2 regions of the Mesorhizobium sp. KR2-14 genome follow, and region 1 is predicted to be linked to the other one. Evidence: predicted binding sites of a transcription regulator. Region 1 holds the regulator's gene; the other holds the start of a gene.
What was found. Region 1 encodes PhoB, which activates phosphate uptake and scavenging genes when phosphate is short. Its sites were predicted from a motif close to TGTCATNNANCTGTCAT; they were not measured.
Positions count from the first base shown of each region.

Region 2: the regulator PhoB is predicted to act here: its motif matches at 5,244-5,260, upstream of phnX (phosphonoacetaldehyde hydrolase).

Region 1 covers NZ_JBDZDR010000007.1:100,847-116,698, reverse strand. The annotation lists gene ABLE86_RS17730 (NepR family anti-sigma factor) at 1-102, opposite strand, end outside; gene ABLE86_RS17725 (response regulator) at 315-1,109, shown strand; gene ABLE86_RS17720 (DUF1328 domain-containing protein) at 1,233-1,397, shown strand; gene ABLE86_RS17715 (HWE histidine kinase domain-containing protein) at 1,534-2,565, shown strand; gene ABLE86_RS17710 (hypothetical protein) at 2,686-2,985, shown strand; gene ABLE86_RS17705 (CHASE domain-containing protein) at 3,005-4,663, opposite strand; gene ABLE86_RS17700 (ATP-binding cassette domain-containing protein) at 4,723-5,541, opposite strand; gene ABLE86_RS17695 (sugar ABC transporter permease) at 5,556-6,905, opposite strand; gene xylF (D-xylose ABC transporter substrate-binding protein) at 7,147-8,190, opposite strand; gene ABLE86_RS17685 (ROK family protein) at 8,381-9,616, shown strand; gene phoB (phosphate regulon transcriptional regulator PhoB) at 9,635-10,324, opposite strand; gene phoU (phosphate signaling complex protein PhoU) at 10,344-11,057, opposite strand; gene pstB (phosphate ABC transporter ATP-binding protein PstB) at 11,105-11,929, opposite strand; gene pstA (phosphate ABC transporter permease PstA) at 11,947-13,266, opposite strand; gene pstC (phosphate ABC transporter permease subunit PstC) at 13,263-14,729, opposite strand; gene ABLE86_RS17655 (substrate-binding domain-containing protein) at 14,801-15,838, opposite strand.
Region 2 covers NZ_JBDZDR010000013.1:13,689-29,540, reverse strand. The annotation lists gene ABLE86_RS21645 (NADPH-dependent FMN reductase) at 1-496, shown strand, start outside; gene ABLE86_RS21640 (EF-hand domain-containing protein) at 691-1,281, shown strand; gene ABLE86_RS21635 (DapH/DapD/GlmU-related protein) at 1,533-2,165, shown strand; gene ABLE86_RS21630 (autotransporter domain-containing protein) at 2,301-2,900, opposite strand; partial or broken gene ABLE86_RS21625 (autotransporter outer membrane beta-barrel domain-containing protein) at 2,842-4,803, opposite strand; gene phnX (phosphonoacetaldehyde hydrolase) at 5,419-6,255, shown strand; gene ABLE86_RS21615 (extracellular solute-binding protein) at 6,526-7,653, shown strand; gene ABLE86_RS21610 (ABC transporter permease) at 7,650-8,579, shown strand; gene ABLE86_RS21605 (ABC transporter permease) at 8,576-9,406, shown strand; gene ABLE86_RS21600 (amidohydrolase) at 9,439-11,049, shown strand; gene ABLE86_RS21595 (AraC family transcriptional regulator) at 11,269-12,093, shown strand; gene ABLE86_RS21590 (SRPBCC family protein) at 12,191-12,631, shown strand; gene ABLE86_RS21585 (FAD binding domain-containing protein) at 12,642-13,436, shown strand; gene ABLE86_RS21580 ((2Fe-2S)-binding protein) at 13,473-13,958, shown strand; gene ABLE86_RS21575 (xanthine dehydrogenase family protein molybdopterin-binding subunit) at 13,969-15,336, shown strand; gene ABLE86_RS21570 (molybdopterin cofactor-binding domain-containing protein) at 15,338-15,852, shown strand, end outside.

The sequences.
Region 1 (15,852 bases):
CTGATCATAATATTGCTTCAGTTTGCGGCCAATTTCTGAATTTGCCCCCAGTGGGTCGCCCGAGCCCTCCTGGTGCAAGGCGGCAGTCTGCTGTTTTGTCATGCTGTAGTTTTGTCCCGTTCTACCCACCGAGCGGCTCGTCATCTTCCTGAAAGCAAAGCGCACGAAGCCGCTCCCCGGCTGCCCAATTTTGTTTCTAACGCCCATCGGCCAGATTCGTTCCAATCGAGCGGAACTTTTTGGGATGTGCGTCGTTGAACCTCCTGGTGTTTCAAATTATCAATTCTGAGGTCATGCGAGGGAAACATCCTATCATGAGTCTATCCGCTACCATCTCCCCCCATCTGCCCTATCTGCGGCGCTTCTCACGGGCGGTCTCCGGATCGCAGCAAAGCGGCGACGCCCTGGTGGCGGCCGTGCTCGAAGCCATCATCGCAGATGTAAGCATCTTTCCCAAAGCATCCAGCGATCGCATCGCGCTCTACAAGGTCTTCGCCAGCCTCTTCACGTCGGTTGCCATCCGCGTGCCGCAGGAAAAGGCGGAATCGGCCTGGGAGCAGCGCGCCGCGGCCAATCTGACGGCGCTGTCACCGCTGCCGCGACAGGCGTTCCTGCTGGTCACCGTGGAAGGCTTCACGCACGAGGAGGCGGCCGAAATCCTCGGCGTCAACGAGGCGGAGTTCGCCGACCTGCTGTCGCAGGCCAGCAACGAGATCTCGCGCCAGGTCGCAACCGACATCCTCATCATCGAGGACGAGCCGCTGATCGCGATGGACATTGAGCAGATGGTCGAGAGCCTCGGCCACCGCGTCGTGGGAACGGCGCGCACCCATGCCGAGGCGATCGAGATGTTCGCCAAGGCGCGGCCGAAAATGGTACTGGCCGACATCCAGCTCGCCGACGGCAGCTCCGGCATCGACGCGGTCAACGAGATTCTCGCCGCCACCCCGGTGCCGGTGATCTTCATCACCGCCTTCCCGGAGCGCCTGCTCACCGGCGAACGCCCCGAGCCTGCCTTCCTTGTTACCAAGCCGTTCAACCCGGAAATGGTCAAGGCCTTGATAAGCCAGGCACTTTTCTTCGATCGCCAGGCCAAGGCCGCGGCCTGAGAGCCTCCGGCACAGACATGTTGAAAAGGCCGTCCCCGTGGCGGCCTTTTTCGCTATAAGGGCGCGATTGGAACCAAGCGCGTGCGTGCACGTTTCTCCAGCATTACGAAAGGGAGATGAAAGATGCTGTATTGGGCCCTCGTATTTCTCGTAGTCGCCATTATCGCCGGTGCCCTGGGCTTCGGCGGAATAGCCGGTACGTCGGCTGGTATCGCACAAATTCTTTTCTTCATTTTCCTGGCGTTCCTTGTAATCTCGCTGATAGCCGGTCTTTTCCGCAGGGCCTAGCGGGAAGGCCTCCGTCCGCTACGCGGGCGGAGGCGGTCCGGGGGAAGCATTCGAGAGCACAAGCCTACCAAGGGTATCTAGCGGGAAACCCATCACAGATTGAAATCGTTCAACCTGCGCTGGGGATAGTTGGACGATGATCACAACGGCCAGCGGGCAAGGGAAAGACGGCAAGGAAAGGCAGACCGCCAATCCGAAAGCGCCGGTTGTCGCCCGCGGGCTCGTTCAGGCCATGCACAATGCCGGCGTGGCCGCGATCTACCAGGACAATAACCTTCGCGTGCTGTGGGCTCACAACCTCCCCAGTTCCTGGACCTCCGACGCTGCGGCCGGCAAGACCGACGCCGACTTCCTGCCCGCCATCCAGGCCGAACGCATGGCCGCAGCCAAGCGAGCCGTCCTTGAAAGCGGCAAGCCGATGCGGCTGGAAATCCGCGTTCCGCAGGACGAAGGCGCCAGATGGTTCGAAATCTGGATCGATCCCGACAGGGAAGGCCCCGAGAGGCCTGTCCAGGGCCTCATCACCACCGCAGTGGACATAACCGAGCACAGGCGCCGGGAGCAGACGCTGCGGGCGCTGCTGCGCGAACTCAGCCACCGCTCGAAGAACCTTCTCGCCATCATCCAGAGCATCGCCACTCAGACTGGCCGCTATTCGGGCTCGATCGAAACCTTCCTGTCGCGCTTTCGCGGCCGCCTGCAATCGCTCGCCGCGTCGCAGGACCTGGTCACGTCGTCCAACTGGCGCGGCGCCGACCTGCACGAACTCGTGCTCAGCCAGGTCGGCCGCTACAGCGCCGACATCAGGCATGCCGTCGTGTTCGAGGGCATCAACCCCTATCTCAATCCCAATGCCACGCTGCATATCGGGCTCGCCCTGCACGAACTGGCAGTCAATTCGGCCAATTACGGCGCGCTCGCCAAGCCGGGCGGCTTCGTCACCGTTGCCTCCAGGCTCGTGCCGGACGGCGACGGCGAGAATTCGCTGTCGCTTGCATGGACGGAGGCGATCAGCGCCGACCAGGCTCGCAACGAGAAGCGCTTCGGCAGCGTGACGCTCGAGCGCGTCGTGCCCACCTCGCTCAACGGCGCAGCCAGCTTCCAGATGGACAGCGGTCGGCTCCGCTACGAACTGGTGATCCCCGCCGAAAGTTTCGAAATCGAATAGGCGGGCCAGCCTCCCCCATTTCCGCAGGCGATCTCCGACGAACGGGTGACGGTTTTCATTCCCGGACGGCGGAACTTTGCGGCGCTTCCAGTCGTTTCCCCTGCGGAAGGGAGACACCCCATGGAACACGTTGCTGCACTGCTGCTGATCATCGGCTGTTCGGGCGATCTGAAGCAATGCGGCGAGCTGCCGGCGCGGGTGCCGCTGTACGAAACCGCCGAGGAATGCGCAAGCGCGCTGCCCTTCGCCTTGCAGGACTGGCAAGGCCGCAAGCCGCGCGTGTTCGCGCGATGCGTGCCCGTGGATCCGGCCATGGAGGAGGAGGATGCCCAGCTGGCCTGGAGCGTTTCGCCGGAGGGAGGCCTGACCGCATCCGTCTACGCGGCGGAACCCGATGCGGTCGCCATGTCCGGCTTCTAACGGCTCTTGATCGTCCCGCCTAAAAGCTTTCCGGCGCATCCGTCAGGGGAATCTCGATCTTTACCTCCAGGCCCGTCAGGCCATAGCTGCGCTGGATCGTCCCGTTCAGCTCGCGTTCGATGTTCATGTCGATCAGCTTGGTTCCGAAGCCGACCCTGTTGGGCAGCTCGATCGGCCTGCTGCAGTGTTCGGCCCATGCCAGCTGGAGGCGCCTTTCGCTCCCTTCCGAAACCGACCATCTGACGGTCAGGGCGGACATCGACTCGCCGACCTCGCCATATTTCAGCGCATTGGTGGCCAGTTCGTGGAAAGTCAGGCCAAGAGCCTGGGTCATCGTCTCGTCCAGCAGCACGGGCGGGCCCGACAGCATCTCATCCGGCAGCTCCTTGCCAAAGACCTGCCTAAGCTCGATCTCCACCAGTTCGCGCAGGTCGGCCTTTTGCCAGCGCGAGCGGGTCAGCATGTCCTGGGAGGCGGCCATCGCCTGCAGGCGGTCGGAGAAGGAAGCGGAGAATTCGTCGAGGTTCTGCGAATGCACGGCGGTCTGGCGCGCGATCGCCAGCACGCGGCTGATCGAGTTCTTGATCCGGTGCTTCATCTCCTGCAGCATCAGCTCCCGCTCCAGCAGGCTCTTCTCGGTCGTCGCGTGAAGCTGCGAGGCCGCCTCATAGGCGCGCTCCTGGTAGCGGGCAATCATCGCCATCGCGCCGGCCAGCAGCAGGCCCGCCACGCCCAGCATTACCGGTATGCTGGGCGAGGTCGGCTCGGAGAAGCCGTTGGTCGGGCGAAAGCGCAGCGTCCACGGGCGTCCGCCCAACAGAATGGTCCGCACCACCTGGAAGTCCCGGCCATAGGCCGCAGACGGTTCGTCCCTTGACCGGTAGAACAGGTTCTTGTCCTCTGCCGTGCCGTCGAAGACCTCGGCGGCGACCGGCAGGTGCGGCGGGGCGCCCATTGCCGCCTGGAAGAGGTCGCCGGTGCGGAACGCCACATAGACCAGGCCGGAGACAGCGCCCGGGTCGGCTGCCGTTTCCTGCGGGCCGGAGATGCCGCCTATGCTGGCAAAGATCAGGAAGCCGGGCACGAGATCGCTGCCGTGGCTTTCCTTGCCCAGCAGCACGCGCCCCGTCGCCCGCGGCTCGCCCGACTGCACCGCCAGCTCGATGGCCGAACGACGCGCCGGATCGGTGAACATGTCATAGCCGATCATGTCGAGATGATTGCTCTGCAGCGGCTCGTACAGCAGAACCGGCGTGCGCCACTGCTGTGTCGAAGGCGGGTGTATCGGCATCGCGTTGCCGTGGACTTCCGCGATACGGCTTTCCAGCGAACGCTCATTTCCGTGCTTGTCGAGACCGAGCAGCCCGATGCCGTGCAGGCCCTTGAAATTCTCGGGGACGTCGAGCGCCGCGAAATAGGCGGTGAACTCCGCGCTCGACATTTCCCCGCCCCGCGCCTGCAGGAAGGCCTGGGTGGAACGCAGGAGCGAAAGCTGCAGGTCCAGGCGGCCCTCGACGCGGTTCATCGCGTCGTCCACGACCGCCTCGAACTTGAACCGGGCCGCCTCCTTGGAGGCGACATAGGCGAAGCCCGCCATTCCCAGGCTGGCAAGCGCTACAGCCAGGAACGCCGCAAGGGAAAAGACCTTCTTCACAGGGCGGGCTTGTCCGTCGCTCATATCAAACCCTTCTTAAGGGGTGATAAGACTATTGCAACGACGAGGCCATGGAAACGGTTCTAAGCGGCATCAACCATTCGGCCGATGCCATTTATGCCGCGCGCGCCATGGCCCGGCCCGGGTATCGCACCGGGCGGGCATTTGCCGAGAATGATCATGCCGAGCACCTCGTCCTTGGTAACGTCGTGCGTGTGTGCGGTGCCCACGACCTGCCCGTTCTTCATCACGCAGACGCGGTCGGCGAGGTCGAAGACATCGTGGATGTCATGGCTGATCAGGAAGATGCCGATGCCGTCGGCCTTGAGCTGCCTGACCAGTTCGCCCACCTGCGCCGTTTCCTGAGGCCCGAGTGCCGCCGTCGGCTCGTCCATGATCAGGATGCGGGCGTTGAACAGGATCGCCCGCGCAATCGCCACCGACTGGCGCTGGCCGCCCGAAAGCTTGCTCACCGGCTCCTTGAAGCGCTGGAAGCGCGGGTTGAGCCTGCCCATCACCTTGCGCGCCTCGGCCTCCATGGCCACGTCGTCCAGCGTGCCCCAGCCGGTCCTGAGTTCCCGGCCCAGGAACAGGTTGGCGGCGGCATCGACATTGTCGGCCAGCGCCAGCGTCTGGTAGATCGTCTCGATGCCATATCTCTTGGCGTCGCGCGGATTGCCGATCGTGGCCTCCTCGCCATTGACGAGGATGGTGCCGGCATCGCGCCGGTAGGCGCCCGACAGGATCTTGATCAGCGTCGACTTGCCGGCGCCATTGTGCCCGAGCAGCGCCACCACCTCGCCCGCATGCAGGTCGATCGAGGCATCGTCGACGGCGCGGATGCCGCCGAAGGCGATGGAAATGTTCCTCAGTTCCACGAGGGGAGTGCGCATCTGGTCCATCATGCCCTCCGGTTTCACTGCACGCGACGGCGGTAGAGCGTGTCGAGCCACACGGCCGCGACCAGCACGATGCCAACCACGATGTTCTGCAGCGGCGTGTCCATGCCCAGAAGCACCATGCCCGACTGCAGCGACTGCATCAGCACCGCGCCCAGCATGGCCCCGGCTACCGTGCCGACGCCCCCCGAAAGCGAGGTGCCCCCGATGACCGCTGCGGCGATCACCAGCAATTCGTCCAGGGTGCCCTGCGCATTGGTGGCCGCGTTCAGCCGCGCCGTCGAGATCGCCGCGCCGATGGCCGCCAGGAAGCCCATGAGCATGAAGATCTTCATCGTCACCCAGCGGGTGTTGATGCCGGCCAGTTCCGCCGCCTCCGGGTTGCCGCCGATGGCGAAGACATAGCGGCCGAAGCGGGTGCGGATGGCGATGAAGGTCATGATGATGCCCGCCGCGATCGCGATCAGCACCGGAATGGCGATGCCATGGGCGACGAACAGCCCGCCATCGGGAATCGCGATGTTATTGGCCTCGGCATATTTCTTCACCGTGCCGCTCGGCCATGGGTAGGAATTGGCGACCCACACCGCCAGCAGGATGACGAGGCAGGCGACAGCGCCCAGAAACATTTCGGCCCAGACCGGGCGGAGCGGAAAGCGGAAGCGCTTGCGCTGGTTTCTGCCCGAGACCAGCATCAGGATCACCGCCGCGCAGGCAACGAGGCCGACGACCCAGCTCCAGGTCGCGCCGATCGCCCCTTCCGGTCCCCCGCCCATCAGGCGGAAGGTGGCATCCATCGGCGCCACCGTCTGACCGCTGGTCACCCACCAGGCCGCGCCGCGCCACACCAGCAGCCCGCCCAGCGTGACGATGAAGGCGGGGACCCCCAGATAGGCGATGATGAAGCCGTGCAGTGCCCCGATGGCAAGGCCGACGGTCAGGCCAGCCGCCAGCGCGATGATCCAAATCGATGGATCGCCGAGCGAATAGCCGGCGAAGCGCGGCAGGATGATCGCCTGGGTCACGCCCATGATCATGCCGCATACGCCCAGGATCGAGCCGACCGAAAGGTCGATGTTGCGCGTGACGATGACCAGCACCATGCCCGTCGCCATGACAGCGACCGACGAGGACTGCACCGAAAGGTTCCAGAGGTTGCGCGGGGTCAGGAACAGGCCGTTCGACAGGATGTGGAAGCCGATCCAGATCAGCAGCAGCGCGCCGACCATGCCCAGCATGCGCGTGTCGAGTTCCGTCGCCTGCAGGAAACGCCCGATGGCCCCGGCCTCCGAAGCTCGCGCCCGGTCCGCAAGCCCATGCCCGGCAGTGTCCTGCGCCGCGGGCTCCTGCGTTGTCACTTCGGTCATGACGTCCTCCCGCCCGGTCCGGTCTTGCGCCGGTCTCAGGACCTCATCCTAGCGCACGCCCTTGGAAACACGGAATCGATTTTCCGGAGAGGCACTTTGTGCGAACTGAACACCGCGTGCCCGGCGGCATGCGGCGGCGAATGAAACGCCGCGGTTTCTCCTCAAACCGCGGCGTCCAACGAGCCGGACAGCGGCAGGCGGCCGCGTCTTGCCCGCCCCGTGCGGAACCGAACGAGCCGGCCTAGTCGCAGGCCGCGACCGAACCCGCCTTCACGCCCTGGCAGACCACGTCCTTGGAAACCCAGCCGGCGTCGATGACGACGTTGAGGTTGTCCCTGGTGATCGGCATCGGCTTGAGGAAGACCGAGGTCATCTCGACCTTGCTGGGGCCGTCCGACCACTTGGTCGCGTTCGGGATCTCATCCATCTTCTTGCCGTCGGCGAGCTGTGCGGCGATCTCGGCCGCGGCCTTGCCAAGCTCGCGCGAGTCCTTCCACACCGACACGGTCTGCGTGCCGAGCGCGATGCGGTTGAGCGCGGCATGATCGCCGTCCTGGCCCGAAACCGGCACCGAGCCGGCCAGGCCCTGTGCCTCGAGCGCGGCCACCGCGCCGCCGGCGGTGCCATCGTTGGAGGCCACCACCGCGTCGACCTTGTTGTCGTTGGCGGTCAGGAACTGCTCCATGTTCTTCTGGGCGTTGGCCGGCAGCCAGCCGTCGGTATAGGCCTCGCCGACATTCTTGATCTTTCCGGCGCCGATGGCCTCCTTCAGCACTTCCATCTGCCCGGCGAACAGGAAGTCGGCGTTCGGGTCGGCGCCGTTGCCCTTGATGAAGACGTAGTTGCCTTCAGGCTTCACGGCATAGACGGCCTTGGCCTGCAGGCGGCCTACTTCCTTGTTGTCGAAGGTCAGGTAGAAGGCATCCTTGTTCTCGATCAGGCGGTCGTAGCCCACCACCGGAATGCCCTCGGCCACGGCCTTCTCGACCGCCGGCCCGATGGCGCTGGCGTCCTGCGCCAGGATGATCAACGCGTTGGCGCCCTGCGAGATCAGGCTTTCCACGTCGGTCAGCTGCTTGGCCGCCGAGGACTGGGCGTCGGCGGAAATGTATTTGTCGCCCGAAGCTTCGAGCGCGGCCTTGATCGCCGCTTCGTCGGTCTTCCAGCGCTCCTCCTGGAAGTTCGACCAGGAAACGCCGATGATCTTGTCCTTCGCCTGCGCCACGCCTGCCAGCGACACCGACAGCGCGACACCCGCCAGCAAGGCGGTTGCAAACATCTTCATGATTTCCTCCCTGCGCCCCCTCCAGGGCGCGATGACGATGGCCTGGGGCCCTTGTCGAGGCTATTATTTCGAACCTCGAAAAAATAGTGTCGTAACCCTGAAGTTCTGTCAACATCCCGCCGAAGGTTGACGCGGCGCACGCGAACTGGAATCTGCGCAGCGCAACAAGGCTCCGGGAGGAAATGCCGAAATGCCGGTGGCGATCCGTCACGACGATCTGCGCAAGCGCAACCGCGCCATGGTCATCGCGGCCGTGCGGCGCGCGGGCCAGCCGTCCCGCACCGAGATCGCGGGGACCACGGGCCTCAGCCATTCCACCATCTCGGCCATTTCCGCCGACCTCATCGCCGAAGGCATCCTCGCCGAAAAGGCGGCTGAAGCCGCAAGCTCGAAGCGCGGCCGCCCGCAGGTAGCGCTCGGCCTCGCCCCGGAAGCTGCCGAAGTCATCACCGTGGTGCTGTCGCTCAATTTCCTGTCGGTCGCCGTGGTCGACTACGCCGGGCAGGTGGTCGCATCGGAAGAGCGCCGGCTGGAGACGCTGGCCACCGGGCGCGAAGCGCTGCTCGGCGACTGCGTCGCCATGGTGCGCCGGCAGGTCGAGGCCCGCCGGGCCGTAGGCCATCGCGTGCTGCGCATCGGCATGGCCGTGCAGGGCATCACCGATGCCGGCTCGCGCATGATGCTGTGGTCGCCGATCACGCCGCACGCGCATCTCGAATTCGCCGACCGGATCGAAGCCGCCACCGGCATCCCCGCCACCGTGGAGAACGACTGCAACATGATCGCGGTGGCGCTGCGCTGGCGAAAGCCCGAGCGCTACCGCAACGACTTCATCGCCATCCTGCTCTCGCACGGCATCGGCATGGGCATGGTGCTGAAGGGGGAGCTGTTCACCGGCACGCAATCGTCGGGCTGCGAGTTCGGCCACATGATCCACCGGCCCGACGGGGCGCTGTGCCGCTGCGGCCGGCGCGGCTGCGTGGAAGCCTATGCCGGCAACTACGCCATCTGGCGCAATGCGCGGGGCCAAAGCGAGGACCAGGCGCCGCTGGCAGACATTTCGGACGAAGAGATACGCGCCATGGCCGACAGGGCGCGGGCGGCCGACGGCCCGGAGCGCGAGGCCTTCCGCATCGCCGGCGAAGCCATCGGCTTCGGCCTCGGCAGCCTGTTTGCGCTGATCGACCCCGCACCCGTCGCGCTGGTCGGCATCGGCGCGACCGCCTTCGACCTCATCGAGCCGGCGCTGCGCTCAGCTATCGACAAGACCGCGGGCGGCCAGCACAACAAGGCGATCTCCTTCGACACCTTGCCGAACGAACGGCCGCTGATCCGCGAAGGCTGCACAATGACCGCCCTCACCTTCCTTGACCGCGAAATCTTCGCGCCGGGCCCTGCGCCGCTAAGCGCCGCGGGCGCGGCTTGAGCGGCGGCCGGGCCGGGCTCAGTCCTCGCGGATGGCGTAGCCCGAGCCTCGGATGGTGCGGATCACATCCGGCAGGTTGCCGGGATTGATCGCCTTGCGCAGGCGGCCCACATGCACGTCCACCGTGCGCTCGTCGATATAGATCGTCTCGCCCCAGACATTGTCGAGCAGCTGCCCGCGCGAGAAGACGCGGCCGGGGTGGCGCATCATGAATTCCAGCAGGCGGAATTCGGTGGGCCCGAGCTTGATCTCGCTCTTGCCGCGATAGACGCGGTGCGCCTCGCGGTCGAGCATGATGTCGCCCACCTTCAGCACGCTGGACAGAACCTCGGGCTTGGCGCGGCGCAGCAGCGCCTTCACCCGCGCCATGAATTCCGGCGTCGAGAACGGCTTGACCAGATAGTCGTCGGCGCCGGTGGAAAGGCCGCGCACGCGGTCGCTCTCCTCGCCGCGCGCCGTCAGCATGATGATGGGCAGGCGCTCGGTCTCGGGGCGCATCCTCAGGCGGCGGCACAGTTCGATGCCGGAGACCGCCGGCAGCATCCAGTCCAGCACCAGAAGGTCGGGCACATTCTCCTGCAGGCGGATTTCCGCCTCGTCGCCACGTGGCACGACCTCGACCTGATAGCCTTCCGATTCCAGATTGTAGCGGAGCAGGACGCCCAGCGGCTCCTCGTCCTCCACTACCATGATTTTCGGGGCGATCATCACTTTTCCGGTCTCCCGCTCAGGTCGTCGATTCCGGCGCCGAAAGCGAGGTCTCGTCGAACTTCGGCCGGTTGGGCGGCAACTGCTGGCCAGTCATCACATAGTAGGCGTTCTCGGCGATGTTGGTGACATGGTCGCCGATGCGCTCGAGGTTCTTGGCGCAGAACAGAAGATGCGTGCAGGCGGTGATGTTGCGCGGATCCTCCATCATGTAGGTCAGCAGCTCGCGGAACACGGAGGTGTACTTCACGTCGATGTTCTCGTCCGCCGCGCGCAGCGCCTTCAGGCCTTCGGGCTGGCGGGTCACATATCTGTCGACCACGCCGTTGATCTGCTCCAGCACCATGTCCGACATCGTCTCGATGGAGTGGGCGAGGCTGCGCGGCGTGGCGCTCTCACCCACGGCGCCGACGCGCTTGGCGATGTTCTTGGCAAGGTCGCCGATCCGCTCCAGGTCGCCGGCCATGCGGATCGCGCCCACCACGGCGCGCAGGTCCTGCGCCATGGGCTGCCGCTTGGCGATCAGCGTGATGGCGCGGTCGTCCAGCTCGCGCTGGCGCGCGTCCATCACCGCGTCGTCGGAAATCACCCGCTGGGCAAGCGCATTGTCGGAATTGACCAGCGCCCGGATGGCGCCACAGACCATGGCGCCGGCCAGATCGCCCATGTCGCGCAGCAGCCGGTCGATGTGCCCCAGTTCCTCGTCAAAGGACGTGACGGTGTGTTTGCCCATGATCATGTCTTTGCAATCCTTTGTCCGGCGTGCGGATCAACCGCGAGTCAGCCAAACCGGCCGGTAATGTAGTCCTGCGTGCGCTTGTCGTCGGGGTTGGTGAACATCTTGTCGGTGTCGCCCTCCTCGACCAGCTGGCCCAGATGGAACATGGCCGTGCGCTGCGAAACGCGCGCCGCCTGCTGCATGGAGTGGGTGACGATGACGATGGTGTAGTTCTGGCGCAGCTCGTCGATCAGCTCTTCCACGCGTGCGGTGGCGATCGGATCGAGCGCCGAGCATGGCTCGTCCATCAGGATCACCTCTGGCGAAACGGCGATGGCGCGGGCGATGCACAGGCGCTGCTGCTGGCCGCCGGAAAGCCCGGTGCCCGGCTCGTTCAGGCGGTCCTTCACCTCGTTGAACAGGCCGGCCTTCTTCAGGCTGGTCTCGACGATGGCATCCAGGTCGGCCTTCTTGCGGGCGAGGCCGTGGATGCGCGGGCCATAGGCCACGTTCTCGTAGATCGACTTCGGAAACGGGTTCGGCTTCTGGAACACCATGCCCACGCGGGCGCGCAGCTCCACCACGTCGATGCTCTTGTCGTAGATGTCCTGTTCGTCCAGCGTGATCTGGCCGGTCACGCGGGCGCCGTCGATGGTGTCGTTCATGCGGTTCAGGCAGCGCAGGAAGGTCGACTTGCCGCAGCCCGAAGGGCCGATCAGCGCCGTCACCTGGTTTTCGCGCACGTCGAGGTCGACGTCGAACAACGCCTGCTTGTCGCCATAGAACACGCACACCTTGCGGCCGCGCATCTTGATGATTTCCTTGGGCGTACCGTTCATCTTGTCGTTCACCGCGTTCTCGAGTGCCACTTCCGTCATGATGTTCATACTAAAGCATCCTTCGCCTACCAGCGCCGCTCGAAACGCCGTCGCAGCACGATGGCCGTGATGTTCATCGCCATCAGGAACACGAGCAGGATGATGATGGCGCCCGACATGCGCTCCACGAAGGCGCGCTCGGCCTCGTTGGCCCACATATAGATCTGCACCGGCAGCGCCGTGGCAGGCTCCAGCGGCGTGGCCGGATAGTCGGCCACGAAAGCGACCATGCCGATCAGCAGCAGCGGCGCCGTCTCGCCCAGCGCGCGCGCCAGGCCTATGATGGTGCCGGTGAGGATACCGGGGGTTGCCAGCGGCAATATGTGCTGGAACACCATCTGCATCTTGGAGGCGCCCAGCCCAAGGGCGGCCGAGCGGATCGAGGGCGGCACGGCGGCAAGGGCGGCGCGGGTCGCGATGATGATGGTGGGCAGCGTCATCAGCGTCAGCACCAGTCCGCCGACCAACGCCGCCGAGCGCGGCAGGCCGAGGAAGTTGATGAACACCGACAGGCCCAGCAGGCCGAACACGATCGACGGCACCGCGGCCAGGTTGTTGATGTTGACCTCGATCAGGTCGGTCAGCCGGCTCTTCTTGGCGAATTCCTCGAGATAGATCGAGGCGGCCACGCCGATGGGCAGCGCCAGCAAGAGCACGATCACCATCATGTAGAAAGAGCCGATGATCGCCACGCCCATGCCCGAGGTTTCCGGCCGGCTGGAGGCGCCGAAGGTGAACAGGCCCTTGTTGAAATGCTCGGCCAGCGAACCGTCGGCGGCAAGCTGCTTCATCCATGCCACCTGTTGGTCGGAAACCTTGCGCCGGCTTTCGTCCACCGAAAGGTCGATCTGGCCCTTGAAGGCGGAATCGATGTTGGCGGCAACAAGGATGTCGACATTGCGCGTCGTGCCGATCACCGACGGGTCGTCCATCACCACCGAGCGCAGCTGCGCCCGCACGCCGTCCGAAAGGAAGCCCTTGAGCTTGCGAATGGCAGCCTTGTCGTGCGGGTCGATGCCGAGCTTGGCCACAAGCGCGCTTTCGGCCAGCTTGGGATAGTTGGCCGTGATGAGCACGTTCGGGTCGGTCGCGCGCTTGCCTTCGGGGTCGATGACCTTCTCGTTGAAGGTTATCGGCAGGGTCACCGTCGTCTGCCAGAAGGCGGTGTAGCCCTTGGAGACCACGGAGGTCAGCATTACCGCCAGGAACACCAGGCCGATGGAAATCGCCAGCAGGCCATAGAAGCGGAAACGACGCTCGGCGGCGTAGCGGCGCTTCAGGCCGATGTCGCGGCGCGGGCGCGCAACGGTGCCGCCGGCAATGCCGTTCAAGGGAATGTCGGTCATTCGTACTGTTCCCGGTACTTGCGCACGATGTAGAGCGCGAAGATGTTCATCACCAGCGTCAGGGCAAACAGCGTGATGCCGAGCGCAAAGGCCACCAGCGTCTGCGGCGAGTTGAACTCGAGGTCGCCGGTGAGCTGGTTGACGATCTTCACGGTGATGGTGGTCATCGCCTCGAACGGGTTGAGCGTCAGATTGGCGGCCACGCCGGCGGCCAGCACCACGATCATGGTCTCGCCGATGGCGCGCGAGGCGGTGAGCAGGATGGCGCCGACGATGCCCGGAAGTGCTGCCGGCAAAATAACCCGCTTGATGGTTTCCGAGCGCGTCGCGCCAAGCCCAAGCGAGCCGTCGCGCAGGGCGCGGGGAACTGCGGTGATGATGTCGTCGGAGAGCGAGGAAACGACCGGGATGAGCATCACGCCCATCACCAGGCCGGCGGTGAGGATGCTCTGCGCCTGGATGAAGCTGGTGCCGCCGGCAAGTGCCGCACTCAGGTCGCGCAGGAAGGGCCCGAGCGTCACCAGCGCGAAGATACCGTAGACGATGGTCGGGATGCCCGCCAGCAGCTCCAGCGCCGGCTTGACCGTGGCGCGCAGCCTGGGCGAGGCGTATTCGGCCATGTAGACGGCCGACATCAGCCCGACCGGCACGGCCACCAGCATGGCCACGAAGGCGATGTAGAGCGTGCCGGCCAGGAGCGGGATCAGGCCGAACTGGCCTTCCGCACCTCCCGAGCCCGCGGCTGCGAAGCGCGGGTCCCACACGGTGCCGAAGAAGAAATTGGAAAGCGGCACGCGCTCGAAGAAGTGGATGGTCTGGAACAGCATCGACAGAACGATGCCGATGGTGGTCAGGATCGCGATGGTGGAAGCGGCCAGCAGGCCCCACAGCACCACCGTCTCGACATTGTTGCGCGCCCGCGCGCGCAGGCGGATCTGCGAGAGGCCGAAGGCCGCACCGGCCACCGAGAGCGCAAGGATGGCCACCGCGCCGACCGTGCGCAGCATGTCCTGGGTGCGATTGGCGTCCAACGCAATCGGGATCATGTAGTCTTGGGTATCGGGCGCCAGCGCCACGCCACGCGCGGCCAGCAGCGGCTGCAATTCGGCAAAGCTGGCCGGCGGATTGGTCGACATCGGCGCATCGAGCCGGCGCAGGCCGTTGGCGAGGCTCTTGGTCAGGCCGGCGGCAAGCGTGCGGCTGGCAATGGTGCTCTCGGCCGTCTGCTCGGGCAGTTGCCCCTTGATGCGGGCTTCGACGTAGAGGTTGGAGCCGACGCCCCAGACGACGATCAGAAGCAGCGCCGGAAGCGTGGCAAGCAGGGCTGCCCACCAGCCGTGGTAGTGTGCGCGGGAGTGCGGCTTGGCCGTGCCGTCGTCCTGCGCAATGGCGCGCTGGCGCCCGACAAGGAAGGCGGCGGCGCCGACGACCAGCACGAGCGCAAAGACGAACATCAACGACATGGGCTACTCCGGGCGGACAGGCTGCCCCGGGGCGCGGTAGTCTGGCGCGCCCCGGGGCATCGGTGTTCTATTTACATGGTCTTGCCGGCATCGAAAGCCTCGCGCTGTTCCTTGCGCTCGGCTTCAGGGGCGGCGACCAGGCCGTAGTCGGCCAGCGGGCTGTCGGGGCCGACCATCTGGTCGTCGAGGAAGAAGTCGACATATTCCTTCAGGCCGGGCACGACGCCGAGATGCGCCTTCTTGACATAGAAGTACAGCGGACGCGACACCGGATATTCGCCCTTGGCGATGGTCTCGGTCGACGGCGTCACGCCGTCCACGGTGGCGACCTTCAGCTTGTCGGCGTTGTTTTCGTAGAAGGAGAGGCCGAACACGCCCACGCCGGTCTTGTTGGAGGCGATGCGCGCCAGCGTCTCGGTGTAGTCGCCGTCGATGTCCACGGCCTTGCCGTCCTTGCGCACGGCCACGCAGGTCTTGCCGGCAGCCTTGTCGTCCTGGCCGGCGGCCTTGATGGCGTCGAGAGCGCCGGTGGCCTTGCAGCCGATCGACAGCAGCTTCTCTTCGAACACTTCGCGGGTGCCGTGCTTCTCGCCCGGAATGTAGGCGGCGATGTCCCAGTCGGGCAGGTTCGGGTTGACCTGGTTCCACTTGGTGTTCGGGTTGTCGACCAGCTTGCCGTCAACGACGATCTGGGCGGCCAGGGCCGTGTAGACGTCGGAAGGCGTCAGCGCCCAGTCCGGACCGTTGATGTCGGTGGCAAACACGATGCCGTCATAGCCGATCTTGACTTCCTGGATTTCCTTGACGCCGGCGTCGGCGCAGGACTTCACTTCGTCTTCCTTGATCTTGCGCGAGGAGTTGGCGATGTCGATGGTGTTCTCGCCCACGCCCTTGCAGAATTCCTTGATGCCGGCGCCCGAACCGCCCGACTCGACCACGGGGGTCTTGAAGTTGGTGAAGGTCTCGCCGAAGTTCTCGGCCACGATCTTGGCATAGGGCAGAACGGTGGACGAGCCGGCAATCTGGATCTGGTCGCGGGCGGCGGCAGTGCCGGCCGACGCGGCAATCGCGAGCGCGGCGGCGGAAGCCGTAAGGAAGTATCTGGTCATGAACCCTGACTCCT
Region 2 (15,852 bases), on a different contig from region 1:
GGTGCGGCTTGCGCCCAAAGAGCTGGAAATGGAGGAGATTTCCTTCAGGGAACTGCCGCTTTACAGCTATGACTATGACGCTGATTTCCCACCGGAGGCGCAAGCTTTCAAAGCGGCAATCGCCGCCGTCGATGCCGTGCTGTTCGTGACGCCGGAGTACAACCGGTCGATCCCGGGCGGCCTGAAGAACGCAATAGACTGGGCCAGCCGCCCCTATGGCAGCAACTCGTTCACGCGCAAGCCGTCGGCCGTTATCGGCACCTCCCCGGGCGCAATCGGAACTGCGGTGGCGCAGCAGAGCCTGCGAAGCGTCCTCAGCTTCTGCAATTCGCCGCAGATGAACGCGCCCGAAGCCTATATCCAGTTCCGGCCCGGTCTCATCACCGATGACGGCGAGGTAACCGACCCCACCACCGAAGAGTTCCTGCGCAACTACATGGCCGAGTTCGAGGCATTCATAACGCGGGTATATACCGCCGTGCCGAAGGGGACATGACGATTGCACGTGCCGGCTGGCCCGCTTGAACGTGTCGCGAACTGTCCAGTAAGCGGCTCGACTACCGGCTGCTGTCATTGATGCGGGTCAATGCCTTCTGGGGAAACCCGTCCCACTCTGGCTGCCGCGGCATGGGCACCTCCACGACCCATCGAGCGCAGAATTTCCAAGTTTCAATGCTGAGGAGTGAGATCATGACACGCGTCAAGATGCTGGCAGGCATTGCAGTGGCCGGACTAATGATGGCGCTACCGGCGTCGCCGAGCTTTGCGCAGGAACAAACTCCCTATCAGACGGCCCAGCAGCAACAACAAGGCGGGCCGCAAGTTCAGATCAGCCCTGACCAGTTGCGTCAGATGATCCGGCAGGTCGTCCGTGAGATGATGGCGCAGCGCATGGAAGAGCAGGGAGGGCCAGAAGCCCCGAGAGGCCCGGGGCGGCCCGGAGCCGAGATGATGGGGGAGAGAGGCGGGATGATGCGCGAAAGGCTGCGTGAGCGGGCAGCCGAGGCGCGTGAAGAAGGCGGATGGCGCAAGCACCGTCACGGCCCGCCGTGGATGCGCGGCGTGGGTTTGAAGATCATCTTCGCGGTCATGGATGCCAACGGTGACGGAAAGGTGACCTTGGACGAGGTCAACGATTTCCACGCCCGCATCTTCAGGGCGATGGACGCGGATCAGAAGGGCTACTTGACCATAGAGGACATCCAGGACTTCTTCCGTGATGGCATGCATCGCGGCGGTGCTTCTGGCGATGGCGGCGGTGGAGACTACGGTCAGGAATAAGAGCTGGCCGCGCGCCACCCGCCTGTTCACGCGGAGGGTGGCGCCCAATCGAAAGTGTCGCGGCATTACACCAGGGGCATTTGCAGGAGCCCAGCTTCCCTCGAGCATAACAGTGCCGCGGCAGCCGCAGCACTCCGCGTGGTCAGCAATGAAAGTGGCGGTAGCTCGTGCTCCCAAATGCCCTTTGGCGGCCGTATGTCACATATCCTTGATCGTCCCCGGTTAGGCAGGCCCAAATCTGGAGACCGTCAATGCGCTCGACCGCACAATCAAAGCGCCCCAAAATCGGGGAGACCGTTGTCCACGCGACGGCGAGCATAAGAGATTCAACCATAGGCAGATGCTGCGAGATCTTGGAGGACAGCTCGCTGCACAGGGTCGAAGTGGGGGATTATTCCTACTTGGGGCCTCGCTGCATTGTCGGAGACGCGACGATTGGAAAGTTCTGCGCTATCGCCGCGGAAGTCAGGATTGGTGCGCCCAATCACCCGATGGACCGGCCGTCCATGCATCGTTTCAGCTACTGCCCAGAATATTACTCCGTGGATGCAGTGCGCGACGATTCCTTCTTTGATCAGCGAAGGGAAGATCGCGTTGTCATCGGGAATGATGTCTGGATTGGCCACGGGGTAATCGTGTTGCCGGGTGTAAAGGTTGGAGACGGTGCCGTGCTCGCAGCAGGCGCGGTCGTCACCAAGGACGTTAAGCCATACACTATCGCCGGTGGTGTTCCTGCAAAGATCATTCGCGAGCGGTTTACGCGAACGATCGCGGAGAGGCTCACCTCTATCGCTTGGTGGGATTGGCCATTCGAGACAATCATGGCGCGGCTCGCCGACTTTCAGTCAAGCGATATCGAGGCCTTTTGCGCGCGCTGGTCCTAGTACACCTCGCGACGCTTCTTGCTATGAAGATGCCCCACCCGGAAGGGACGGAGCATCCTGCGACGGTGCTGAGGCGGAACAGGCGACGCACGGCACAACAGCGCGGAGCGGAGGGGTTCATGGTGATGTCCAAATTCAGAACCTCACCGCGAGGTTTGCGTTGAAACCGTTATCCCGCGCGCCGGAGGCGAACTGACCGATATAGGACAAGCCGAAGCTCGAGTCGGGCGTCAGCTTGAGGTCAAGCCCGGCCTCGGCCACCGCACTGTCCCTGGCGATCGGCGCGCCGGCGATTGCGAAGGCATCACCGGCCGAGAATGCCAGCGTTGCCGTTGGCGTGGTGTCGCCAAAGGCATGCCGCCAGCCGACCAAGCCGCGCAGCGTGGCGTCAACCGTGCCGAGGCCAAGCTTGTGCTCGGCGCGCAGGCCCAGCGTGGTGAAGGTGACGTCGGTCGTGCCGCGGCGGCCGGAGAGCGCCGCCGCGCCGCCATTTTCGGCAAAGCCATTGGCATGCAGGTTGACCTGGGCGAGGTTGGCGAAGGGCTCGAAGCGGGCCCCTCCGGCCTCGATGCCATAGCCGAGCTCGCCGAAGCCTTGCAGCGTGCCGGCCCGGAAAACCGGCGTCGAGGCGCTCGGCGATGCCGGGAATGGCGACGGAGCGGCGGGTGGAGAGATCGTTCCACGTGTAGGCAAGGCCGCTCCTGAAGGCCAGATTGCCCCATTGCGTGCCGCCATAGAGGCCGAGATGGTAGTTGTCGCTCGAGCCCGACGAGAAGCGGGTCTCGACATCGAAGCGGGAGTGGCTGTAGCCGGCCATGAGGCCGAGGCGCCAGTCGCCAACCAGGCCATCGGTGCCGATCAGCAGGCCGCCGGTTGAGCCCGTGAGGCTGGCGGCATTGCCGTCGCCGTCGATCGAGCCCCACGCACCGAAGCCGTAGCTCCAGACCACCGGGCCGGCATGGTCGGGGGCCACCGCCATGGGTGTGTCGCCCGGCCCATAGGCCAGCACCGGCGTAGGCGAGGCGCCCGGCGCGGCGAAGGCGGCGCGCAGACGGTCGTCGATGGCGTTGCGCACGAAGCGGCTGTCCTCGACGAGCGCGGCCTTGGCCGAGGCGTGGATCTCGCCCGAGAGCGCATCGAAGCTGTTGCGCACGATGTCCGCATCGGCGGCCAGCACGATCGAGCGCCAGACGGCATGGCTGCTGTCGAGTGTGTCGAAGGCCGTCCCGGTGGCGATCTGGTTGCGGGTCCGGCCGAGGCTGGCGAAGGCCAGATCGTTGCGCTGCAGTTCAAGCGTCACATCGTTGCCGTTGCCGCCCTGGTAGTCGAGCAAGGCATCGAGGAAAAGCAGGTTCCGGGTCACCGGGCCGAAGGTCCCGACGACAGCGCCGGCGCTCTGCTTTTCGAGGATGGTGAAGGGACCGTTGAAGACGTCCCAGCTTGCCGCATCCGCCGGCGACAGCACCAGGTCGAGGCTTGCGCCGGTGATGTCGACCGCTCCGGCAACGACGATCTTGTCGGCCGCGCTCGGGGTCGCCTCGAGGCGCAGCGTGCCGTGGTTGGCGTAGTCGCCAAGCACATGCTGGACCCCGATGGAGTTGCCCGGCGCATGCACCGCGCCCGCCGCGATGGTGACGCTCGATCCGTTCGAGCCGAGATTGCCGGTGCCACCGAGCAGGCCGCCCGCGCCGACGGTCAGCGATCCGCCGAGCGCGCCGGCGCCGTTCCGGCCGACGATCAGGCTGCCGCCCGATACCGTCGTCGTCCCGGAAAAGCCGGAGCCGTCGCCGGTCAGCGTGGTCGTGCCGGCGTAATGGTGGAAGGCATGGGTGCCCGTGCCGCTGCTGGTCAGCGCTGCCGCGAAGGTGGTGGCGCCGCTGTGATTGAAGGTGAGCGTGGCGGCACCGTCGCCGAAATGCACGCTCGCCGCCGCCAGCGCGCCGGCGGCGACGGCTGCGTCGCCCGCCGCCGCGCCGATATTGATTGTGCCGCTGCCAGCAGCCTCCGAGCCGAGATAGACGCTTCCAGCCCCGACGGAGACGATGCCGCGGTCCGCGATGGTCAGCGTGCCGGTGCCGTAACCTCCGACACGAAGCTCTGCGGAATTCGCCCAACTCGAGGCGTTGCCGCTTGCATCCGTGCCGGAGACCGTCACCGTGCTCGTCGATCCGCCCCACGTGGCAATATAGCCATTCGTGTTGGTGACCCTGCCGCCGCCCGCGATATTCAGCGTGGCGGTGCCGGAACCTCCGACACTGAGGTTGCCCGAATTCGTCCAGATCGAGGCGTTGCCGCTTGCGTCGGTGCCGGAGACCGTCACCGTGCCCGTCGAGCCAGTAGTGGAGGCAATAGAGCCATTTGTGTTGGTGACCTTGCCACCGCCCGCGATATTCAGCGTGCCGGTGCCGGAATCACCGACAAAAAGGTAGTCGGAATTCGTCCAGGTCGAGGCGTTGCCGCTTGCGTCCGTGCCGGAGACCGTCACCGTGCCGGTCGAGCCGGCCCTGTAGCCGATCAAGCCATCTGTGTTGGTGACCCTGCCGCCGTCCGCGATGGTCAGATCGCCGGTGCCGACAACGCCGACAAAGAGGACGCCCCCGACGAGCCATGTCGGTGATGTCGCTCCGGCTGGGTCCATGTCACCGGAGCCCGTCACCGTTTGCGCCTGCGCCGGCTGGGCGCTCGCCCAGAAAATGGCCGCCAGCGCTGTGGAGAAATACAATCGGCGATGCCGGGCCGCCGTCGTCCGCCCTGCGCCTGGCGTATCCGTCAGTTGCCCCATGTCCGTCCCCCACTTCGGCGCGGGCCACCTTCGCCCGTCTGAACTGTCGCGCCTCAAGGAACGTACATGCGGAAATGAAAGTCGCCCGAAATTCTATTCGTCAAGCAAATAGCAGATGTCTAGATAATCTATTCTTGTTCGTCAAATCCGCGCCTTTCAATTGTTGTTTCCCTTTAAGAGGCCCATCCGAAAGGGTCGAAGGACCGACCAGGGCCATTCGGGGATCGCCGCAATTGCATCCGACGCAGCCTCCTTGACTACTGGTCGGCTGGCCGCGAGCAAACTTCGTCGCCAACGGTCGCCAAGCTGTCATCAAATTGCGCTAGCGCAGGGCCGCTGCAATGTGAGATCGGCCCGCCATGAACACAATCGCCCCGGGTAATGTCCTCGCCAATCGCAGGTTCTCACTCGCGGACCAGACGGCTTGAGCGGCCTGCCGCGCTCTCTTCCCAGTTTCAACCAGGCAAGACGATGAACAAGACCAACACACTCGGGCACAATTTTCGCGGTCCCGTTTCGACAGCCATTTTTGACTGGGCCGGCACGGTTCTCGATTTTGGTTGCATTGCGCCGGTGGCGGCATTTCGTGAGGCCTTCGCCGAGGATGGGGTGGCCATCTCGGAGGCCGAGGCGCGCGCCCCCATGGGCGCCGCCAAGCGCGAACACCTCGAGATGATTCTCGCCCAGCCCGCCGTCGCCGAGCGCTGGCAGGCGAACAAGGGCGGCGTGTCCACACCAGCGGATGTGGAGCGCCTCTACGCGGCGTTCCTGCGCATCGATGAGGTCCAGTGCGCGCGCTACAGTGCGCTTATTCCGGGGGCGCTCGAAACCATCGCCGCGCTTCGCAGCCGCGCCATCGCCATCGGCAGCACCACGGGCTATCCCCGCAGTGTGATGAACAACCTGATGCCGCTCGCCAAGGCGCAGGGCTATAAGCCGGATCATTGTGTTACGGTGAGCGATGTCAAACGTGGTCGGCCCTATCCGGACATGGTTCTGGACAATGCCATCGCGCTTGGCGCGCCAGATGTGCGCGCCTGCGTGGTGGTGGACGATAGCCCAACGGGTCTGGTTTCGGCTCGTGCCGCCGGCATGTGGGCTGTCGGTATCGTCGCCAGCGGCAATGAAATCGGTTTGTCGCTCGCCGACTGGCAGGCGCTGGACGAGGCGGCCCAGGACGCGCATCGGCAGCGTGCAGGACGCGTGCTGCGCGAAGCGGGCGCCCACTACACGATCGATACCATTGCCGATCTCCTGCCGGTGATCGAAGCCATCGACGCCCGTTTGCGGGCCGGAGACAAGCCGTGACGCGGTCGTGAAAACGAGCGAACTTACCGCCTGCGGCCGGCTCCGCATCAGTCCCGGCGAGAGCCGGATGCCGGTCACATCGCCGATGATCACTGCCAGCTCGCAATAGTCGCCAAGGTTCACCATAGCGGAATAGCGGACGTCCACTTTTAGGGCCTCACCCCATTCTTCGATTCTGGTGGCAGTGACAGGCCGCTTATTGACTCGTGATTCAAAATCCTCCTACGCTGCTTCCATAAAGATCCAGAAAATCAACTGGAGGGGAGCAATATGCAGCGCATCAAGTTCATCGACAGGATGGCATCGGGCGCACTGACAAGGCGCCAAATGCTCCAGGGTGCAGCCGCATTCGGCGTGGGCCTTACTTTGTCACCCAGATTGTCGGCCGCTGCGGAAGTTCTGACGTGTCTCGAATGGACGGGCTACGACAGCGACGACTACTTCCGATCCTATGTCGGCAAGCATGGGACTGCCCCGAGCTTTTCCACCTTCGGTGGGGAAGAAGAAGCGCTGGCCAAGGTGCGGGCGGGCTTTGCCGCGGATCTCATGCACCCTTGCAACTATTCCGTCGGACGCTTCGTGGAGGCCGGTCTGACGGTGCCGATCGACACCGCCAAGCTCTCCAACTGGAAAGATGTTTTCCCTGCGCTTCAGACGGCGGACGGCGTGGTCGTGAATGGAGACGTGGTGATGGCGCCGGCCGACTGGGGCAACGCCAGCATCGCCTACCGTCCCGACCTGATCGGAGATGCCTTCAAGGACGGGGAGAGCTGGGGGATCTTCTACGACGGCGCCTTCGAGGGCAAGGTGTCGATGCTCGATGATCCGCTCGCTATCGCCATCGGCCAGATGGTCAAGGGCGTGAGCTACCGTGACGCCAATCTCCTCACCGGCGACAAGCTCCAGGCTGCCAAGGAGTTCGGGGCCAAGGCGGTGAAGAATTCGCGCTTCCTCTGGACCGACTCGACCGAGCTGCAGCAAGGCCTGGCCTCGGGTGAGATCGTCGCTGCCTATGCCTGGAACGACACCGTGAAGAACCTCCTCGCGGAAGGGATCGAGGCCAGATATGCCAAGCCGAAGGAGGGGTACTTCACCTGGTTCTGCGGCATGACGATCCTCAATTCCGGCAAGGCGGACCCGGCGCTCGCCTATGATTTCATAGATGCGTGGCTCTCGCCGGAAACCGGCAAGCTCCTGATCGAAGGCTCGGGTTTCGGTCACGCCAACATGAAGGCCTTCGAGATATCCGACCCCGAAGCGGTCAAGGCCATGGGCATCACCGATCCCATCGAGCACATGAAGAGTGCGATCCTTTTCGAGCCGCAGCCAAGCCCGGTGGTCAATGAGCAGCAGAAGGTCTGGGAAGAGATCAAGGCGCTGAAGCTGTATTCGCCATGAAGGTCGCGCCGGATCGTCAGGTGCGGGCATGGCGAAAGCGGAGCGTCGGCTACGGGCTCGTCGCCTCGATTCTGCTGGTGCTCCTTGCTCCGCTCTTTGCGCTTGTCGTCCTGAGCTTCTGGACCCAGCACGGCTTTGCCATCGATCGGACGCCTACGCTCGCCAACTACTGGAGCCTTATTGAACCTTCGGCGACGGCAACAGTCTATTTCGGCATTCCCTTCTATCTGAAGAATCCCGTGCCGGCGATTCTGCTGCTGAAGTCGCTGGCGATATCATTGGTCGCCACTTTGGCGGTCCTGCTCGTCGCCTACCCGATGGCTTACTTTCTCGCCTTTCGGGTGAAGCGCTACAAGGTGCTCTGGCTGATCCTGATCACCATTCCGTTCTGGACGAGCTACCTGCTGCGGGTCTTTGCCTGGAAGATCGTCCTCGGCTTCAACGGCGCAATCAATTCAGGGCTGATCAGCCTCGGCCTGATCGACAAGCCGCTGGACTTCCTTCTCTACAACCCCTTTGCCGTCATCATCACCCTCATCCATGCCTGGGTGACCTTCGCCATCCTGCCGATCTACGTCTCCCTCGAGAAAGTCGATCGCACGCTGCTGGAGGCGGCGACGGACCTCGGCGACGACCGCTGGGTCCGCTTCCGCCGGATCACTTTCCCGCTTTCATTGCCGGGCGTCATCGCCGCGGCACTGCTCGTCTTCATTCCGACGGTCGGCGACTACGTCACGCCGACGCTGGTCGGCGGGCCAGGGGGAACAATGATCGGCAACTCCATCCAGACGCTGTTCTTCAAGCAGGACAATGCGCCGCTTGGCGCCGCGGTTTCGATCGTCATGATGCTGGTGATCGCAGCCCTTTGCGCCTTGTTTCTCTGGGCGGTCGGCTACAGCCGGTTGCGCGAACGGGGCGCACGATGAAACGGCGGTTCCGCTTCCTCACACTTTACGCCGCGTTCTTTCTCATATTCCTCTATGCGCCGACGGTGCTGCTGCCGCTGTTTTCGTTCAACGACAACACCTTCGCCGTCTTCCCGCTGAAGGGCTTCACGCTGAGGCACTATGGAGCCATGGCCGGCAACATCGCCATGATCGATGCGCTGGCAAACAGCCTCATCGTCGGGACCATCACTTCGCTGCTCGCCACGGCCATCAGCATCCCGCTTGCAATCGCGCTGACACGCCGCCTCCTGCCGGTCAGCGGGCTGGTTCTATTTACGGTGACGCTGCCGCTTGTTGTGCCGTCGATCGTCTTTGCTGTCGCCTTCCTCATCCTGCTCGTGCGAATCCTGCAGATCGAGCTTTCATTGCTGACGATCACGCTTGCGCACATTTTTCTCTGCCTGCCATTTTCGGTGATGGTGATGATGTCGCGGCTCGACGGGCTCGATCGCAGTCTGGAAGAAGCCTCGCGCGATCTTGGCGAGACGGCACTCGGCACCTTCCGGCGCATCACGCTGCCGCTGATCTCCCCGGCGGTCATTTCCAGCCTCTTGATGTGCTTCATCACCTCGTTCGACGAGTTTGTACTGGCCTTCTTCCTCAGCGGCACGCGACCGACCTTGCCGGTGTTTCTGTTTGGACAACTTCGCTTTCCCAACAAGCTGCCCTCGGTGCTGGCGCTAGGCTCGCTGATCCTGATCGCCTCCACCATCCTCGTCATCGTGTCGGAACTCATTCGGCGCAGAGAAGGCGCCGCATCAAAGTCCGAAGCTCTCGAACTGCCCATTCAAGCCAACGCAACATAGAGGCGATCATGCTCCGACCTGAACTTATCGTCGTGAATGCCAATATCGTCACCATGGATCCGCTGACGCCGGGGGCGGAGGCCCTCGCGGTGGTCGACGGCCGCGTGGCGGCGCTGGGAACAAGCGCCGAAATCCGGGCACTTGCGTGCGCAGATACGCAGGTCGTCGATGCGGGCGGTCGCCTGGTCCTGCCCGGCTTTCAGGACACGCATATCCATTTGCAGGACAGCGGCTACCACTACGGCATGACCGCGGCGCTCGACGACGCCCGTACGCCGCAGGACCTCCAGGCGATCCATCGCGAATTTGCGGCCAGCAACGACGGCAGCTGGGTCAATGGCGTCGGCTGGAATACGGGCATATTCACCGAGCACAATCTCGATCGCCATGTGCTGGACGCGGTCGTGCCGGATCGGCCATGTTTCATCCTTGCCGGGGACGGACACAATGCCTGCATCAACACCAGGGCCTGCGAAGCGGTCGGACTGGTCAAGGGTACAGCCGATCCGCACAACGGCCATTTCGTCGTTGACGCCGCCGGAGTGCCGACCGGCCTGCTCTATGAAGATGCGGTGAAGTGGGTCGAGGATCGCATGCCCGAGGTGACCGATGCCGACTATGCCGACGGCGTCCGCTACGGGCAGGCGCTCTGCAATCGCAATGGCATCACCGGGGTCCTCGACGCACTCGTCGAAGAGCGTCATGCACGTGTATACAAGGGCATGGCTACGCGGGGGGAGCTGACGGTTCGCGTCTGCGCCACGGCCAAGGTCTTTCCTCGGGAGACTACGTCTGCGGCCCTTGCGCGTGTGAACGAGCTTCGCAGCAACAATGCCCTTGAGATGTTCCGCATCCACTCGGCGAAGTTCTTCCTTGACGGCGTCATGGAGAACCGTACGGCAGTGATGCTCGAGGACTACTCCGATGAGATCGGTGGTAATGCACCTTTGATGTTCGGATACGAGCAGGTGAAGGAACTCTTTGTCGCCTTCGACGCCGCCCGCTACCAGATTCATGTGCATGTGATCGGCGACGGCGCCGTGCGTGCTGCACTCGACGGGCTGGAGGCGGCAAAGGAAAAGAACGGGCTTTGGCCGAGCCACCACCAACTTGCGCACATCCAGTGCATAGACCCGGCCGACATTCCGCGTTTTCGCAAGCTTGGGGCAGTCGCCAACGTTCAGGCACTTTGGGCGCGAAACGAACCCTCCGTAACCGATGTGGCGCTACCGATGGTAGGTGAAGAGCGAGGCAAATGGATGTACGCGTTCCGCTCGCTGATCGATGCGGGTGCCGACTGGACGCTCTCCTCCGACTGGGGCGTATCGACGCTCAACCCGTTCCAGATCATGGAGACCGCGCTCACACGCCAGCCTCCCAGGAGGAATGGCGATCATCCGGTCTTCCTCGCCGAACAGCGGCTAACCCGAGAGGAGTGCATCAAGGGCTACACCGTCAACGCTGCGCGCGCGGCCTGGCGCGATGCGAGCACAGGCTCGCTATCTGTCGGCAAACACGCCGATCTTATTGTCCTCGACCGGAATATCTTGACCTGCGATGTCTACGATATCGGCGACACGGAAGTGCTGTTGACCCTGCTGGGTGGAAGGCAGGTGCACCGCTCAGAAGCCTTTGCGTCATAGTTGGCGTGCTCAACGGGGCTTTTGGGAACGGCTGAATGGGAGCGCAAAGGGTCTGCTGCGCATCATCGCGGTGGTCACGAGAGGAGTTGCGTGTGCGGGGCTCAGGAGGGCTCCCAACCTGTAGCAGTGTCTCGAACCTGCTTGAGCCCGAGTCTTGACGAGCCCATCTGGTCGGACCAAAATCTCCAAGAGTGCATAAGGCAGCACTCGGGAGGGGAAATGGCCTCGATCAAGCTCTTTTCGGGCGCGTTCGGGCATGTGTCGGTTCTGAGTGCGGCCAGCGACCTGGTCACACATGCTCATACAGAGGCGCACATCATCGTCTGGCTCGAGGGCGATCCGGGCTCGATGATCGTCGGCGGCAAGGAAGTGCGGCTTGGGCCGGACGAAGCAATCTGCGTGAACTCCATGCAGCCGCACAGCCATCATTTCCCGGAAGGCAAGCCGGGCTCGTTCCTCGCCTTTTATATCCGGCCCGAATGGGCGGCTCTGCGGCTTGGACGCAAGCCGGGCGAGCCGCTGTTTCGCAGACCCGCCGCACCGCTGGACGACGAATTGCGCACGACAACGACGGGGCTCTTCAACGCTCTCACGGGCGCTGTCGAAGCGGGTGACTTCGCCGCTTACGAAATCGAGCGCATGACAGAACGGCTGATCGAGGCAATCGATGCCGCGCAATTGCCGATGTCTACCCGGGCGGGGAAAGCCGGGCATCTCGACTACCGCATTCGCAAGGCGCTGGCCTTGATGGAGGCCAATCTATGCGGCCGCGTCGGACTTGACGAGGTGGCGCGCAGCGTCGGGCTTTCGCGGCCGCATTTCTTCACGCTGTTCAAGGACCAGATGAAGCTGACGCCGAACGTCTACTGGAACACGCTGCGCATGGAGGAGGCGCTGCGGCAGATCAAGGGCTCGGAGGAGCCCCTCACCTCAGTTGCCTGCAATCTCGGTTTCACGACGCAAGCCAACTTCACCCGCTTCTTCCGCGACCATGCCGGCGTCGCCCCAACGCTCTACCGCGAGGCGGCGCGCGCCGGGGCCTGAACTTTTTCAGACTTCTCGATAAGGCTTCCAGACGCATCGATAAGCGAGGCTTCCCGGCGGCGCTAGGCTGATCCTTGTTGCAACGGGAGGAGCCGGCATGCCGACAGTGACCATCTCAAGCGTGATCGACGCGCCCGTCGAAAAGGTCTGGCAGCGCATTCGCGACTACAACGGATTGCCGAGCTGGCACCCGCGCATGGTGGAAAGCCATATCGAGGACGGGAGGGCAGCAACCGACATAGGCTGCGTGCGCAATTTCAAGGTGGTCAGCGGCGCCACCATCCGCGAAAAACTGCTGGCCTTCTCCGATGACGATCATCTCGTCAGCTACTCGATCATCGAGACGCCGCAGCCGATCTCGAACCACGAGGCGACACTGCAACTGCGCCGCGTGACCGATGGCGAGCGCACCTATGCGGAGTGGACCGCCACCTTCGATACCCCTGCCGATCAGGCCGAGACCGTTGCCAAGGGCATGGGGGAAAATGTCTTCCAGGGTGGTTTCGACGCGCTGAAAAACCATTTCGCCGACGCGTAAGGAGGCGGCCATGCCACTCTCGCTACAGACCTTTGCCACGGTCGAGGAGGCCAGTGTGGCCCTGCGAGCCGCCGGCACGCGCTATCTCGGCGGCGGAACGCTGTGCGTACGCGCGGCCAATGAAGGCGACCTGTCGTTTGGCACATTCGTGCGCTCCGCGGAGAAATCACTGCGCGAAATCCGCATGGCCGAGGGCGTCGTGAGCATCGGAGCGTCGGTCACGATGGCCGAGATCGCGCGCCACAAGAAGCTGTCGCCCATCGCCAATGCCGCGCGCGCCGTCGGCGGACCCGCCGTGCGCAACATGGCGACCGTCGGCGGAAACCTCTTCGCGCCTTCGCCCTATGGCGATTTTGCGGTGGCGCTGCTGGCGCTGGACGCGGCGGTGACGATCGAAGGCCGCGAAATGCCGCTCGACGCCTTCTTACCGAACCGCGATGCGGCCAGCGGGATCGCCACCGGCGTGCGCTTCGGCCTGCGCGGGGCAGAAAACTTTCGCTTCCTGAAGGTGTCGCGGGTCAAGCCGAAGGGCGTTTCCGTGCTTAGCATCGCGGCGGTCGTCGAATTGGCGGCGGACGGCACGGTTGCATATGCACGCCTCGCGCTCGGCTGCATGGCGGACCGGCCGATCCGCGCAAAAGGAGCGGAGGAAGCACTGATCGGCAAGCCTCTCACGGCAGTGGGCGTCGCCGGGGCAATCGAACGCGCGGGCGAAGGTATCGACCCGCCGACCGATCCGGTCGCCAGCGCCTGGTATCGCCGGGAGGTACTGCCGGTGCATCTGCGCCGACTGCTGGTCGGTTGACGAGAATCTACCCAGCCGAGCGCCAGGGAGGAGACGATGGCGAAGAAGGTTCCAGTCGAACTGACGCTGAATGGCGAGGAGCGCGCCGAGTTCGTGGAGAGCGGCTCGACGCTGCTCAACGCGCTGCGCGAGAGGTTCGGCGATACCTCGCCGAAGGGCGGCTGCCACCAGGGCACATGCGGCGCCTGTTCGGTCCTGATTGATGGCGAACTGACGCTCTCTTGTCTCGTATTGGCGGAAAGCTGCCGGGACAGGCAAATCGTCACCACTGCCGGTCTCACCAGAGAGGGCGTCATGCATCCGCTGCAACGCGCCTTCCTCGACGGGTTTGCGGCGCAGTGCGGTTTTTGCACGCCGGGCATGATCATGGCCGCCAAGGCGCTTCTCGACACTACGCCCGATCCGAGCCGCGAAGAGGTGATCGAGGCGCTTTCCGGCAACATCTGCCGCTGCACCGGCTACGAGCCCATCATCCAGGCCGTGCTTTCAGCGGCGCGCGCCAATACGCTCAACATGGCCTGAGGAGGAAGGCATGATCCGCCTCGCTAAGGAATACTTTTCCGACGAACGTCAGGACGATCTCAATCAGATCGGACAGAGCCTGCAGCGCTCCGACGTGCCGGGGCACGTGACCGGCAAGACCGCCTATTTCGCTGACCGCAGCTTCCCCGGCATGCTCCATCTGAAGATGGTGCGCAGCCCGCACCATCACGCGCGCATCCGCTCCATCGATGTGTCGGAAGCGGAGCGGCATCCGGGTGTCGTGCGAGTACTGACCCACAAGGACGTGCCGCACAATGTCTACACGATCCTGATCCTCATCCAGATCGGCCCGGAAGACGAACAGGTGCTCGCCGCCGACAAGGTGCGCTGGAAGGGCGAGGCGGTGGTGGCGGTGCTGGCCGACAGCGAGCGCGCCGCGCATGAGGCCGCGGCCAAGGTGAAGGTGGACTATGAGGTGCTGCCCGCCGTGCTCGACATGGATGCCGCACTCGCTCCGGGCGCGCCCATCGTCAACGAGTACCACGGCAACAACTACTACACCTATGACAGCGGCAGCCACCGCAAGGTGCGCTTCGGAGACGTCGAGAGGGGGTTTGCCGAGGCCGATCACATATTGGAACAGACCTACGAATCTTCGCCCATCGAGCAGGCGCCGACCGAGACCACCGGCTGCATCGTCGTGCCGGAAGGCAATGACCGCTTCACCTGCTACACCAATACCCAGGCGCTGTTCTTCACGCTCGACAACACCTCGATCATCCTGCAGATGCCCGGGCACAAGCTGCATTTCGTCGGCGGCACCGTGGGCGGCGGCTTCGGCGGCAAGGTGGACGTGATAGTCGAGCCGATCGCCATCCTGGCTTCCCGGCTAACCGGCAGGCCGGTCAGCTTCATCTACAGCCGTTATGAGGAAATGCAGATTTCCTCGCCCCGCGCGGCAGAAAAGATCGTGATCAAGGACGGCGTGACCCGCGACGGGCGCATCCTGGCGCGCAAGGTCACCGGCTACACCGACGCCGGCGCCTATTCGCGCCACTCGCCCTATGGAGCGCAAAAGGGTGCGGCGCACTATCCCGGCCCCTATACGGTGCCCAATGTGTGGATCGACACTTACTGCGTCTACACCAACCGCACGCCGTCATCCGCCATGCGCGGCTTCGGCGTCACCATCGCCGATTTCGCGCTTGAAGTGCAGATGGACAAGCTGGCGCGGTTGATCGGCATGGATCCGCTCGAATTCCGCTTCATCAACGCCTATCGCGACGGCGACATGAAGGCCCATCGTCAGCCGACCGAAGGCGCGGCGCTGATTGAATGCATGCAGGAAGCGTCGAGGGCGGCAAACTGGCCGGTGGCCGAAAAATACCTGCGAATGTCTTCCTACAAGGAGGTCTGAAATGGCAATCAGGCGCGGGCGCGGCGTTGCGGCCGTCAACTATCCGACCGGCATGAATCTGGGCGGCGACCCTAGCCAGGCGCTGGTGCATTCGACGCCGACCGGCAACTTTATGGTGACGCTGTCATCGGTGGACCTCGGTCAGGGGCTGAAGCAGGTGATGGCACAGATCTGCGCCGAGACGATTGGCGTCTCGGCGGACCAGGTCACGATCGACACCGCGGATACCGACACCGGTCCGCACTGCATGGGGACATTTGCCTCACGTGGCACGCACCGGATCGGCAACGCCATCATTCAGGCTGCGACGGAGGCCCGGCAGGTCATGCTGGAAGTGGCGGCCGAGGAGATGGAGGTGGACGCCGCCGACCTCGAAACCGACGGCAAGGGCAACATCCATGTGAAGGGCGCTCCGCAGAAGTCGATTTCGATCTTCGACACGGCGCTTGCCGCGCATTTCAAGCGCGGCCGCTCGATCTCCGGTCGTGGAATGTTTCTGGTCCCGCGGTCGTACCC